4 regions of the Bacillus siamensis genome follow, and region 1 is predicted to be linked to each of the others. Evidence: riboswitches for the same ligand, from Rfam matches in the RefSeq annotation. Region 1 holds a riboswitch; each other region holds the start of a gene.
The links. Region 1 has a riboswitch for thiamine pyrophosphate ahead of ABDB98_RS06865 (ECF transporter S component). Riboswitches for the same ligand answer to the same signal wherever they lie in the genome.

Region 1 (3,330 bases):
CATGCAACATGAGCGCGTATTCCCCTTCTTTTGTCGGGTGCGGTACATACTCAGCCTCGTTGATATACTGCTCTTCCCTTTTCTTCACAGAACAGACCTCCTTTTCAACTTTAGATTGTCCAAAAGAAGATCCGTTATCATAAGAAAGAAAAACTCTCCGAAAAAGCGGGATAATGCGGTTATATCTTTCGGATGGTGAAAAAGTTCCGCAACAGCCACGGACCCGGTTTGAAACCGAGCGTTAATTGCCACGCGCCGATCGCCTGCAGTCCGAATTCCCGCACGAGAACCATTTTTTCACTCATGCTCCGCACATCCTCGAACCATACTTCATGCGTTCTCCCATTTTCATCCGTATACCGGAAGTAAGGGGAACGATCCCTCTGAGAGTAGCGGATCACTGATTGATATTTCATGGCGGTTTCCATGGCGCGCTGATTGGAGATCGCCGATCCGATCGTCCCGGGGCGGTACGGAATCACCCAATCATATCCGTACAGCGGCACACCGAGAATCACCTTTCTTCTCGGCACCCTGCTGATGGCAAAATTGATGGTTTCTCTGACCTCCGTCAAAGGCGCTACGGGTCCCGGCTCACTGCCGGCGTGGTGCCAGTCGTACGCCATGATGAACATATAATCGACGACGGCTCCGATTCCGCCGTAATCATATCCCCTCAGCCACGGCACCGCTTCATTTGTTTTCGCCGGAACCGATATCGTTAGCGCGAGCTGATGCTCTGAGAGCCGGGTTTTTAACTGCCGGAGAAATCCTGTAAACAGGTCCCGGTCGGCTTCCCTGATCCGTTCAAAATCAATATTTACACCGCCGTATCCCTTTCTTACGGTCAGGTAGACGATATTATTGACGAGGTTCGTTCTCGCCGTCGGGTTCTGCAGGACTTGATGGGCTAATTCCGGGCTGAACCCTCCTTCTGTCAGATTCGTGATAACCGCAAGCGGCCGCACTCTGTTTTGCCATGTGGTTTCTATCGCGGTCCTGTCGTTTAAATCATTCATGATATCTCCGTTTGGGCCAAAATGATATTCAAACAAAGAAATCGCCGATGAATAGGGTGCAAAATCATTAATGAGCTCTCTGTCCGCTTCAGGTGTCCGAATGACGTAAAATTGCAGGGTTCCCGCCAAATAGTTGGAGATATCCGGAATTCTCACTTTCAGACCCGGCCGCAGCCGGTTCGGCGGAATATCCGGGTTTGCCTGCATCAGCTGCATCTGCGGCACATAAGTCTTACTTGCGATAACGGCATACGTATCATTCGGCTGAACCGTATATTCATTAAGAGGGATCAAAAGCGCCTGCCCCGGAACGATATTCGTTTCCTCAAGCCCGTTGACGCTTCTGATGCTGTCAACAGGGTATCCGTACTTTCTGCTGATGGAAAATAACGAGTCACCAGACTGCACTGTATGAACAAACATAGATGTCCTCCGTTTCCTTTTGATCAAAAGGGCTCTTCTTATCTTTATGAATGATCTTCCGGTCCGATTCCAAACTCTGTTTAGAGAAAGGCTGTTTACAAATCAGATATGATCAACTATGATGATGTCATTATAAAAAACTGTATAGGAAACGCACTAGGGGTGCTGTTATCGGCTGAGATAAAACATGCGGCAGGCGTGTTTTGATCCCTTATAACCCGATCTGGATAATACCAGCGTGGGGAAGTGCAGATTGACCGGAGCGCAGGGTTTTTTCCATGCGTTTTCGTTCTGCTGCTGCATATTCCCTCGGATATGCAGTTTTTTATTTTTCATTAAAAAACGGGGAGGACACTGCAATATGAAACTTACGATCAATCGTCTTTCGTAAAATCAACTCTTTCATACATACGACTATCCGATAAGAAAGCAGGAGATCACAATGAAAAATTGGAAAATGAGAGAAATTGTCGTCATGTCCGTCATCAGTGTTGTATTCGCTGTCGTTTATTTATTATCAACTCATGCAAGCAATATAGCGGCAGGGTTTTTCGGCCGGATGAGCTACGAACCGATTTACGGTATTTGGTTTATCGTCTCGGTGATTGCCGCCTACATTATTCAAAAACCGGGAGCGGCGCTTGTTTCTGAAATCATCGCCGCGTTTGTGGAGTGTTTACTCGGAAATCCGTCAGGGCCGATGGTGATTCTGATCGGCATCGCGCAGGGAATCGGTGCGGAAGCGGTCTTTTTTGCGACACGCTGGCGGGTGTATACCCTGCCCGTGCTCCTTTTATCCGGTATGGGGTCTTCTGTTGCGAGCTTCATTTATGACTTGTTCATTTCCGGATACTCTGTTTTGAATCCGGGTTTATTAGCCGTCATGCTTCTCATCCGCCTGGTCTCAGGTGCGCTTCTTGCCGGCCTTCTCGGCAAAGCAATCAGTGATGCGCTGGCTTACACAGGGGTGCTGAACGGCATGGCGCTCGGAAAAGAATTCAAGAAGAAAAAGAAACAGGTGAACCAAGATGCAGGCATCTGAACCCCTTCTATCGGCCCGCCGTCTTACCTTTTCTTATGAGCAGGATGAGAAGCCGGTTTTTCAAGACGTGTCATTTCAGCTCCGCAAAGGAGAACGGGTTTTATTGCTCGGGCCGAGCGGATGCGGTAAAAGCTCGCTCGCACTTTGTTTAAACGGTCTGTACCCGGAAGCCTGCGATGCAGTTCAAACGGGAACCGTTTCCTTATACGGAACACATCTTTCGGACCTGTCAGAACCCGCCGCCCGATCCATCGGCGTCGTGTTTCAAGATCCGGATCAGCAGTTTTGCATGCTGACGGTTGAAGATGAAATAGCCTTCGGTCTGGAAAATTTGCAATATACAAAAGAAGAGATGGACTCAATTATTGAGGACGTTTTGGAAAAATTAGAAATCACTCATCTGAAAACACGGACGATCGCCTCGCTGTCAGGCGGTTCAAAACAAAAGGTCGCGCTCGCCTGTATCATTGCGATGGAACCGGAACTCATTATTTTAGACGAACCGACGGCACAGCTTGATCCATATTCCGTGCGGGAATTGGTGCGGCTGATCAAAGAACTGCAGGCCAAAAAAGGCTTCGGACTTCTCGTTATCGAGCATCAGCTAGATCATTGGGCGCCGTGGATAGACAGGACGATTGTCCTTGACGGAACGGGTCAGAAGGTGATGGACGGAGAGACCGACGCGATCTTTGAAACAAAACTTGAAGAGCTGACGCAGCTCGGCATTCCGATTCCGCGGGTGATCTCATTGCAGAAGCACGTCAGCATCCCTTTTACATTGTGCAAAGAAAGACTGTTTCAGGAACCTGTACCGCCCTTTCCCGGCCCCCGGCCCGCCGCGCT
Region 2 (3,330 bases), 440 kb from region 1:
AAACGCCAGTGTCTGGCAGCAATCTCTCGGCGGGGCGGCCGGACGGATCGCTCCGGATCAAACGGCATTCTACTATCGCGATGCCATCATTGCCCAGGAATATATAACAAACTGGACATCTCCTGAAGAGGAAAGACAAAACATCCGCTGGATCGAAGAGCTGAGAATGTCTCTTTCAAGAGAAACGATGGGGGATTACGTAAATTGGCCTGATATAGACATCAGAAACTGGCTGCGGACATATTACGGAGGAAATGTCGACCGCCTCCGCCAAGTCAAAACGAAGTATGACCCGGAAAACGTATTCCGCTTTGAGCAGAGCATTCCGCCGTTTCGCCGGTCACCGTTTTTCTAAAAAAAGATGAAGATGGACACACTCCATCCTCATCTTTTCTTTTTTATTGATATAAATGGCTTCCCTTCTCGACAAACTCTTTTGCTTTTTCTTTTAATCCTTCATTGAGGGCATCGTCTTCAGTCAGACCGTTTTCTTTCGCATAATCGCGAATATCCTGAGAAATTCTCATGCTGCAGAACTTCGGGCCGCACATCGAACAGAAGTGAGCCGTTTTTGCGCCTTCAGCCGGCAGCGTTTCATCGTGATATTCCATTGCTCTTTCAGGATCAAGCGACAAATGAAATTGATCGCGCCACCGGAATTCAAACCGCGCCTTAGACAGAGCATCATCCCGGATCTGAGCACCCGGATGCCCTTTGGCAAGGTCTGCCGCATGGGCCGCGATTTTATACGTAATGACTCCCTCTCTTACATCATCACGATTCGGCAGGCCCAAATGCTCCTTCGGCGTGACATAACAAAGCATCGCCGTCCCGTACCAGCCGATCATCGCCGCGCCGATCGCCGAAGTAATATGGTCATAGCCCGGAGCGATATCAGTCGTTAATGGGCCGAGTGTATAAAAAGGCGCCTCTTTACAAATTTCCAGCTGTTTGTCCATGTTCTCTTTAATTTTATGCATCGGCACATGACCCGGTCCTTCGATCATCACTTGCACATCGTGCTTCCACGCGATTTCCGTCAATTCTCCGAGAGTCTCCAATTCCGCAAACTGCGCTTCATCATTAGCATCCGCAATCGAGCCGGGACGCAGCCCATCTCCAAGAGAAAATGCAATATCATACGTCTTCATAATTTCACAAATTTCTTCAAAGTGCGTGTACAGAAAGCTTTCCTGATGGTGAGCCAGGCACCATTGCGCCATAATCGCCCCGCCGCGGGATACGATTCCCGTCGTGCGTTTGGCCGTTAACGGGACGTAACGAAGCAATACGCCGGCATGGATGGTGAAATAATCCACGCCCTGCTCCGCCTGCTCAATCAATGTGTCTCGATAAATGTCCCACGTTAAATCCTCAGCGATGCCGTTTACTTTTTCAAGCGCCTGGTAAATCGGCACCGTCCCCACAGGTACGGGGCAATTGCGGATGATCCATTCACGTGTCGTATGAATATCTTTCCCGGTGGATAAGTCCATCATCGTATCGGCGCCCCAGCGAATCGCCCACGTCATTTTTTCAACTTCTTCTTCAATAGAAGATGTAACAGCCGAGTTGCCGATATTGGCATTGATCTTCACATGAAAATTCCGGCCGATAATCATCGGTTCACTTTCAGGATGATTAATATTTGAAGGAATGATCGCCCGGCCGCTGGCTACCTCGTCTCTGACAAATTCGGGAGACACATGCTCGCGAATTGCGATAAACTCCATTTCCGGCGTAATGATGCCTTTTCTCGCATAATGCAATTGTGTCACATTTTTCCCTGCCTTGGCCCGCAGCGGCTTCCGCTGTAAACCGGGATATTCGGCGGCACGGCCCTCTTTTTTATAGCCGTTGTCCTCAGGCTTCACGGTCCGTCCGTTATATTCCTCCACATCGCCGCGCTTTGTAATCCACTTTGTGCGGAGCGGCTTCAGACCTTCATGAATTTGAATTTGTACATCCGGGTCTGTATACGGTCCGCTCGTATCATAAACACGGACCGGCGGATTCTCCTCTTCCCCGAACGCCCCCGTTGTCGGACTAAGGCTGATTTCCCGCATCGGCACTCGTATGTCAGGCGAAGAACCCTTTACATAAACCTTTTTACTGCCTGAAAAACTCGACATAATAGAAATGTTCGCTTGCTGTACTGATTGATTTTGCATACAAATCTCTCCCTTATCCATTTGAATAACAGAACCAAGCTCAGCACCAGCACAAAAAAACCGGATTCATTGGAGAACCCGGTTTTGCAGTCAGAAAGAAACTATTATTGTTTTCCTCAACAATAATAAAACCTTTACTTCCCCACGCTGGTACGAACCAGATCAGGTCCAAAGGGTTAAGAAGCCGCCGCTTCTCTCTCAGCCCGCTCAGACGGGCACCCCCAGTAACTATTAATTTCGGTTTCATCGTAACATAATTTGCATAGAAAAAAAAGTATATTATCAAGATTCAGATAACAGAGTGACTGGAAGCTCTGTTTCCCTTACGCCTTCTTCAGTATCAAAAACCCTGTAACCTTTTGCTGTTTCCCGGGAAGAGACAGACCGGAACAGCTGACCGTTTTTATAATGAAGCGCAGCGCCGTCATCAGCGGCATAGCCCTCCTGAAGTTTGTTTTCTGAAATCAGACGGTGATACACCGGCCGGCGTTCCGCTTCTCCGTCATAGTGAGGACAAAAGCTTCCAGGCAAAAACCCTAAAGCTTGCAACTCTCTCAAATCTCCTGTTGAATCTGTCACTCCTTCTTCAAACCAGCAAATCGCCCCGGCGCTGAGACCAGCCAAAATCACGCCGTTCTCCCAAGCCTCACGCAGAATAAGGTCAAGCCCCCATTCTTTCCATAAGACAAGCATATTGCGCGTATTGCCGCCTCCGACATATATGATATCTTTCTTCATGAGAAAGGACCTGAGGTCAGAACACGGCGGTTTAAACAGCGACAAGTGATCCGGCTGACACTCCAGCTTTTGAAAGGCCTGATAAAACCTGCCGATGTAATTCTCCGAATCTCCGCTTGCCGTCGGCAAAAAACAAACTTTCGGCTTTGAGCGCACCGACTGCTCTAAAATATATTGATCCAGCACAAGATGATCCGGCTCCATGGAAAACCCCCCGCCGCCCATTGCAATAATCTGCTTCAACGCCATCACCTCTTTTTTCTCAAGTATAACAGCTCATTAAAAAGGCGTATTCCGTTTTGGATACCGCCTTTAAAATCCTTTTCGCATTGCTATCTAAAAAATGAAAAGACACCGTATAAAATAACAAAGATCCCCGCAGCAATAAGTGCTGGAACAAGCTTCGAACGAGCATATTTCA
Region 3 (3,330 bases), 1.6 Mb from region 1:
GAAAGTTTAAAAGCATCTTCCGGAATCAATGTAAAAGAGATCATTGAGAATTTTTCAGGCAAAGGAAACATAAAACAAAGCATAAATGAACTTACAAAAGAACTGAGCGATTCGAAGAAAGAACGCAGCTCTGGATAAAAAAACAGCAGGCATAACCCGCCTGCTGTTTCAATTTGCCCGCTTGGATTCAAGAAGCCGCGGCGCCGTCATGAATAATAAGATAAGGACAATGGCTGAAAGGATAAAAGAAGGAATCATATAAGTCGCGTTGTAGACGAGCGAATAAATCCAGACCGGAGTGCCCTTCGGAGCATAGCTTCCGAAAAAGACCGCTCCGGAGATCACATGTGCCGCATACCGCAGCACACTGCCGATAAAAACGCCGCTTATCACATACACCGTTAATGCGCCTCTTTTTTTAGCCAATGCCGTTTCACGGACACCGGAAGCAAACAAGCCGCTGAAACCGAGAACTGCAAACGCCGCGATATAATCAAGAAATAGCTGCACCGGGTGCTGCAAAAACAAATTGCCGATGGCGATCTGGACAATCCCTGTTAAAAAGCCTGTCGTAAGCCCGGCCTTCACTCCCCAGCGGAATGAAATCAAAAAAATCGGAATCATCATAATAGAGACTGATCCGCCTTGTGGCATACGGAGAAACATACCTGACACAATGTCCAGAATGACGGCCGCTCCGGTCATAATCGCTATTTCTATTAAGCGCACAAGCTGTGTTGAATGATTCATAGTTTTCCCCCTGGTCAGACAACCGTATCAAGGATAAACAAAAAAGCAGGGCGGGGAAGGATGGGAAAAGGTCCGCGCGCTGCTTACAAAACTGCAATTCATTTGGCTTTGCCACATCCCTACGCCAGCGTTAACTAACAGGTTCAAAGGGTCAGAACAAAACGTTCACTCTCAGCTTTAATGCTCCCCTTGTGGTCATCAAGTATTTAGTTCAATCTTACTATACAAGAAAATATACCAAACCACAAGACAGCATTCTTTCTATAGAAGAGAAACTGAAATAAGTATGAATGAAAATAAACAGGGACTTTTTTTAAAAAAACTATTGTCATACTTTTAAAAGGGTGTTATATTATTAAACGTCGCTGATGAACAGCAGACAAAACAAAAAGCTTCGAAAACGATTTGAAAAAAGTTGTTGACATAAAAGAAGCTAAGTGGTAAGATAATAAAGCTGCTTCAACAAGCGGTAATGATCTTTGAAAACTAAACAAGACAAAACGTACCTGTTAATTCAAAGTTTTAAATAAATCGCACAGCGATGTGCGTAGTCAGTCAAACTAAGGTCTGCACGATGCAGATCACACAGACGTTACTGCAGGATGCAGTGAGCTTAGTCTGTGATCCATTTATCGGAGAGTTTGATCCTGGCTCAGGACGAACGCTGGCGGCGTGCCTAATACATGCAAGTCGAGCGGACAGATGGGAGCTTGCTCCCTGATGTTAGCGGCGGACGGGTGAGTAACACGTGGGTAACCTGCCTGTAAGACTGGGATAACTCCGGGAAACCGGGGCTAATACCGGATGGTTGTTTGAACCGCATGGTTCAGACATAAAAGGTGGCTTCGGCTACCACTTACAGATGGACCCGCGGCGCATTAGCTAGTTGGTGAGGTAACGGCTCACCAAGGCGACGATGCGTAGCCGACCTGAGAGGGTGATCGGCCACACTGGGACTGAGACACGGCCCAGACTCCTACGGGAGGCAGCAGTAGGGAATCTTCCGCAATGGACGAAAGTCTGACGGAGCAACGCCGCGTGAGTGATGAAGGTTTTCGGATCGTAAAGCTCTGTTGTTAGGGAAGAACAAGTGCCGTTCAAATAGGGCGGCACCTTGACGGTACCTAACCAGAAAGCCACGGCTAACTACGTGCCAGCAGCCGCGGTAATACGTAGGTGGCAAGCGTTGTCCGGAATTATTGGGCGTAAAGGGCTCGCAGGCGGTTTCTTAAGTCTGATGTGAAAGCCCCCGGCTCAACCGGGGAGGGTCATTGGAAACTGGGGAACTTGAGTGCAGAAGAGGAGAGTGGAATTCCACGTGTAGCGGTGAAATGCGTAGAGATGTGGAGGAACACCAGTGGCGAAGGCGACTCTCTGGTCTGTAACTGACGCTGAGGAGCGAAAGCGTGGGGAGCGAACAGGATTAGATACCCTGGTAGTCCACGCCGTAAACGATGAGTGCTAAGTGTTAGGGGGTTTCCGCCCCTTAGTGCTGCAGCTAACGCATTAAGCACTCCGCCTGGGGAGTACGGTCGCAAGACTGAAACTCAAAGGAATTGACGGGGGCCCGCACAAGCGGTGGAGCATGTGGTTTAATTCGAAGCAACGCGAAGAACCTTACCAGGTCTTGACATCCTCTGACAATCCTAGAGATAGGACGTCCCCTTCGGGGGCAGAGTGACAGGTGGTGCATGGTTGTCGTCAGCTCGTGTCGTGAGATGTTGGGTTAAGTCCCGCAACGAGCGCAACCCTTGATCTTAGTTGCCAGCATTCAGTTGGGCACTCTAAGGTGACTGCCGGTGACAAACCGGAGGAAGGTGGGGATGACGTCAAATCATCATGCCCCTTATGACCTGGGCTACACACGTGCTACAATGGACAGAACAAAGGGCAGCGAAACCGCGAGGTTAAGCCAATCCCACAAATCTGTTCTCAGTTCGGATCGCAGTCTGCAACTCGACTGCGTGAAGCTGGAATCGCTAGTAATCGCGGATCAGCATGCCGCGGTGAATACGTTCCCGGGCCTTGTACACACCGCCCGTCACACCACGAGAGTTTGTAACACCCGAAGTCGGTGAGGTAACCTTTATGGAGCCAGCCGCCGAAGGTGGGACAGATGATTGGGGTGAAGTCGTAACAAGGTAGCCGTATCGGAAGGTGCGGCTGGATCACCTCCTTTCTAAGGATTTTAACGGAATATAAGACCTCGGGTCTTATAAACAGAACGTTCCCTGTCTTGTTTAGTTTTGAAGGATCATTCGATTCTTCGAGATAATGTTCTTTGAAAACTAGATAACAGAAGTAATTCACATTCAATTGTAATGCAAGATATCACGTAGTGATTCTTTTTAACGGTTAAGTTAGAAAGGGCGCACGGTGGATGCCTTGGCACTAGGAGCCGATGAAGGACGGGACGAACACCGATATGCTTCGGGGAGCTGTAAGCAAGCTTTGATCCGGAGATTTCCGAATGGGGAAACCCACCACTCGTAATGGAGTGGTATCCATATCTGAATACATAGGATATGAGAAGGCAGACCCGGGGAACTGAAACATCTAAGTACCCGGAGGAAGAGAAAG
Region 4 (3,330 bases), 250 kb from region 1:
CCGAGAACTTTTCCGCTGCCGCCTAAAATAATCGCCTGAATTTTTCCCGTTGTCACATTAATATCAATATCACCGATGCTTCCGAGTTTTTTTCCGTTCGACACGTTTACTACATCTTTTATTTGAAATTCAGATATGCTGATCATTTGTATCACGCCCTTTGCCCGTTCTTTTTCCTATTATATGAGCGGCCGGGCTGAACCTTGTCACATCGGGCAATCTTTTTTGCGGCTGCACCAGGTGTGGATAAATCTCAGCATGATTTTCGTATAGTCCATCAGCTCATCGACGGACACTTCTTCGTTTACGGAATGGGCGTTTTTTAAATCGCCGGGTCCGTATATGACGCTCGGAATCCCGGCATGATAAAGCCATCCTCCGTCTGTTACGGTTTGGGAAACATCGATGACGGGCTCCTGTTGTTTGACGGCTGAGTGCGATTCCGCCAGAACAGAAACGGCCGGATGGTCCGGGTCGATTTCCAGCGCAGGGAACACCTCTCCTCTGTCTTCAATCATGGAAGACCCGCCCCATTTGAACACCGGCCTGTTTTCCCTGAGCCACAGATCACCGTCAGAGACACGATTGATATAGTCTTCGATTTCTGCCGCAGCTTGTTCGTGCGTTTCGTTCGGGTAAAAGTGGACGGTAATCCATAATCGGCATTCATCGGCGACAAACGCTGCGTGCCTTCCCCCTTCAATAAGGGCGGGGTTGATCGTATTGGTGCCTGGTGAAAAGCCGGGATAGCTTTTCGTTACCGCCCAGTGGCGTTCCAGCTCTCCCAAGGCAGTGATGATTTTCGCCATTTTTTCGATTGCACTCGCTCCGAATGTGCCTCCGCCCGCATGAATCATATTGCGCCTCATGCCGTCATGAAATGTTTGTTTGCTTTTCAATTCTATCCAGCCGGTGATGACTCCGCCCTGCCCTTGAATATGCAGGCTGCTCGTATCCGCGACAACCGCAAAATCCGCGTGATAGCCGCGTTTGCAGCATTCCAGCGTCCCCGCCTCGCCGACTTCTTCTCCGATCACAGACTGTACAATGAGGTCGCCCGGAAGCTCAATGCCGGCATCATGGATCAGCTTCAGAGAAAAAAGAACACACGCCAATCCGCCTTTCATATCAGCGGCGCCTCTTCCGATCAGCATGCCGGCTTTAACGAGCGGCTGAAACGGGTCAGAGTCCCAGTCTTCATCCCTGACTTCGGCTACGTCAATGTGTCCGTTTAAAATCAGGCTTTGATGCCCGCTTGAATCTGTCCCTTTTAAAACACCGACTACGTTCGGATCTTCCGGATACACATCCCACATATCGACCGAGCAGCCCATTTCTTTTAAAAATCCGGCCACCCACTTCTGAGCATCTGCTGTATTTCTTGCAGGCGGAGCCGGTGTCGGAAAGGCGATCAACCTTTCAGCAATATGTATTAAATCGCCCCGCCGTTTATCCGCCTGCTGCAGCAGCATGTCAAGCTGATTCATTGAACATCTCTCCTTTTGCTGTATTAAAAAAACCCGTTTCATCCAATGAAACGGGTAAAAACGGATTTCCCTCCGCTTTTTTTCACCGCTTCCCTCCGCCGGCATGATCCGGATCAGGTCCGTTAAGGGTTGAGACTAACATCTCTCTCAGCTGCATGTCAGCAGCACCCCCAGGGTGAATTGATTTTATTTGACGGATGATGCCGCTTTTGCACACGTTAAAAATGGACGGCCGTTGTTCCATAAGACATTGACAGGCATATCGAAAAACGCTGTAAGCCGCTCGTCAGAAAGCATGTCCTTGATTTTCCCGGCAGCGAACACCTCGCCTTGTTTTAAAAGCAGCGCCTGATCAAATACCGGCAGAATTTCTTCAGCATGATGAGTGACATAAAGGATGGACGGCGCATTTTCTTTTTCAGCGATCGACGTTATCGTATCCAGCAGCTGCTCTCTTGCCATAAAATCGAGACCCGTCACGGGCTCATCCAAAATCAGCAGTTCCGGATCAGCCATAAGCGCCCGCGCAATCAGCGCTCTTTGCCTTTCCCCCTGAGATAACGTTTCATACCGTCTGTCCGCGAAACTGATGGCGCCTAAATCCTTCAGAAGACCGATCGCTTTTTCCCTCACTTGTTCACTCGGCGTTTCGTAAAGCCCGATTGAAGCGTACGCGCCGCTGAGGGCGATTTCAAAAGCAGAATCCGCGGCATATAATTTGTGCTGAAGACCCGCTGAAACAAGACCGATTTTTTTTCTGAGCCTGTCACCGAGCTCTGTTTTGCCGAATTGATGGCCGAGCACCTGCATCTCTCCTGAAGTGGGAAAGTAATAAGAACATAACATATTCAGCAAAGCTGTTTTTCCGGCTCCGTTCAGCCCGAACAGCACCCAATTTTCGTTTTTCTCAACGCGCCAGTTGATATCTTTCAAAATCCATTGGCCGTTTCTTTTTAATGACACATTGTCCAGCTGTAAAATCATTGCAGTTCCCCCGTTTATTTGTTTCAATTTTCTTAAAACTTTTACACATTAGAATACATCACTTTTTCGCAAACGTAAACCGGCGCACGAAAAAAGCCTTTAAAACAATGTTTAAAGGCTTTCTCCGTTATTGATGGATATTCTTATTCATTTGTTTAATGGCTGCCTTTTCAAGCCTTGAGACCTGAGCTTGGGATATGCCGATTTCTTCTGCGACTTCCATTTGGGTTTTTCCCTGGAAAAAGCGTTTTCGCAAAATCATTTTTTCCCGTTCGTTCAGTCTTCTCATGCCTTCTTTCAGAGCGAGCTCCTCAATCCATTGTGTATCCTTATTGCGCTCATCGCTGATCTGGTCCATCACGTAAATCGGATCGCCGCCGTCATTATAAATCGGCTCAAACAGTGATACCGGATCTTGGATGGCGTCAAGGGCAAACACAATTTCTTCATGGGGCACTTCAAGAACTTTGGCGATTTCCTCTGCTGTCGGCTCCCTGCTTGTCTCACTGATTAACCGCTCCCTTACTTGAAGCGCTTTATATGCGATATCGCGAAGCGACCTCGAGACGCGGATCGGATTGTTATCCCGCAAATATCTGCGGATTTCTCCGATAATCATCGGTACAGCGTATGTTGAAAACTTAACATTATGGCTTAGGTCAAAATTATCAATGGATTTCATTAGTCCGATGCAGCCGACCTGAAATAAGTCATCAACATACTCTCCTCTGTTGTTAAACCTCTGAATGACGCTTAAGACAAGGCGCAGATTGCCGTTTACAAGCTTTTCCCTCGCTGAATCATCGCCCTCATCCTGCAATTGCTTAAACAGCTTTCTCATCTCTTCATTCTTGAGTAC

Region 2: it holds a riboswitch for thiamine pyrophosphate, as region 1 does, so the genes downstream of both, thiC (phosphomethylpyrimidine synthase ThiC) here and ABDB98_RS06865 (ECF transporter S component) in region 1, are expected to answer to the same signal.
Region 3: it holds a riboswitch for thiamine pyrophosphate, as region 1 does, so the genes downstream of both, thiT (energy-coupled thiamine transporter ThiT) here and ABDB98_RS06865 (ECF transporter S component) in region 1, are expected to answer to the same signal.
Region 4: it holds a riboswitch for thiamine pyrophosphate, as region 1 does, so the genes downstream of both, ABDB98_RS07895 (acetylornithine deacetylase) here and ABDB98_RS06865 (ECF transporter S component) in region 1, are expected to answer to the same signal.

The regions. Positions count from the first base shown of each region.
Region 1 covers NZ_CP155579.1:1,290,507-1,293,836, reverse strand. Annotated here, with positions in the region: gene ABDB98_RS06875 (transcriptional regulator SplA domain-containing protein) at 1-88, opposite strand, end outside; gene ABDB98_RS06870 (glycosyl hydrolase family 18 protein) at 180-1,442, opposite strand; TPP riboswitch at 1,591-1,704, shown strand; gene ABDB98_RS06865 (ECF transporter S component) at 1,885-2,484, shown strand; gene ABDB98_RS06860 (ABC transporter ATP-binding protein) at 2,471-3,330, shown strand, end outside.
Region 2 covers NZ_CP155579.1:848,244-851,573, reverse strand. Annotated here, with positions in the region: gene ABDB98_RS04410 (FAD-binding oxidoreductase) at 1-355, shown strand, start outside; gene thiC (phosphomethylpyrimidine synthase ThiC) at 399-2,171, opposite strand; TPP riboswitch at 2,294-2,404, opposite strand; gene ABDB98_RS04400 (Type 1 glutamine amidotransferase-like domain-containing protein) at 2,454-3,152, opposite strand; partial or broken gene ABDB98_RS04395 (Na+/H+ antiporter NhaC family protein) at 3,242-3,330, opposite strand, start outside.
Region 3 covers NZ_CP155579.1:2,892,113-2,895,442, reverse strand. Annotated here, with positions in the region: gene ABDB98_RS14250 (flotillin family protein) at 1-138, shown strand, start outside; gene thiT (energy-coupled thiamine transporter ThiT) at 169-750, opposite strand; TPP riboswitch at 850-950, opposite strand; rRNA gene ABDB98_RS14240 (16S ribosomal RNA) at 1,380-2,929, shown strand; rRNA gene ABDB98_RS14235 (23S ribosomal RNA) at 3,104-3,330, shown strand, end outside.
Region 4 covers NZ_CP155579.1:1,537,974-1,541,303, reverse strand. Annotated here, with positions in the region: gene ABDB98_RS07900 (YlmC/YmxH family sporulation protein) at 1-146, opposite strand, end outside; gene ABDB98_RS07895 (acetylornithine deacetylase) at 207-1,487, opposite strand; TPP riboswitch at 1,561-1,669, opposite strand; gene ABDB98_RS07890 (ABC transporter ATP-binding protein) at 1,674-2,471, opposite strand; gene sigG (RNA polymerase sporulation sigma factor SigG) at 2,599-3,330, opposite strand, start outside.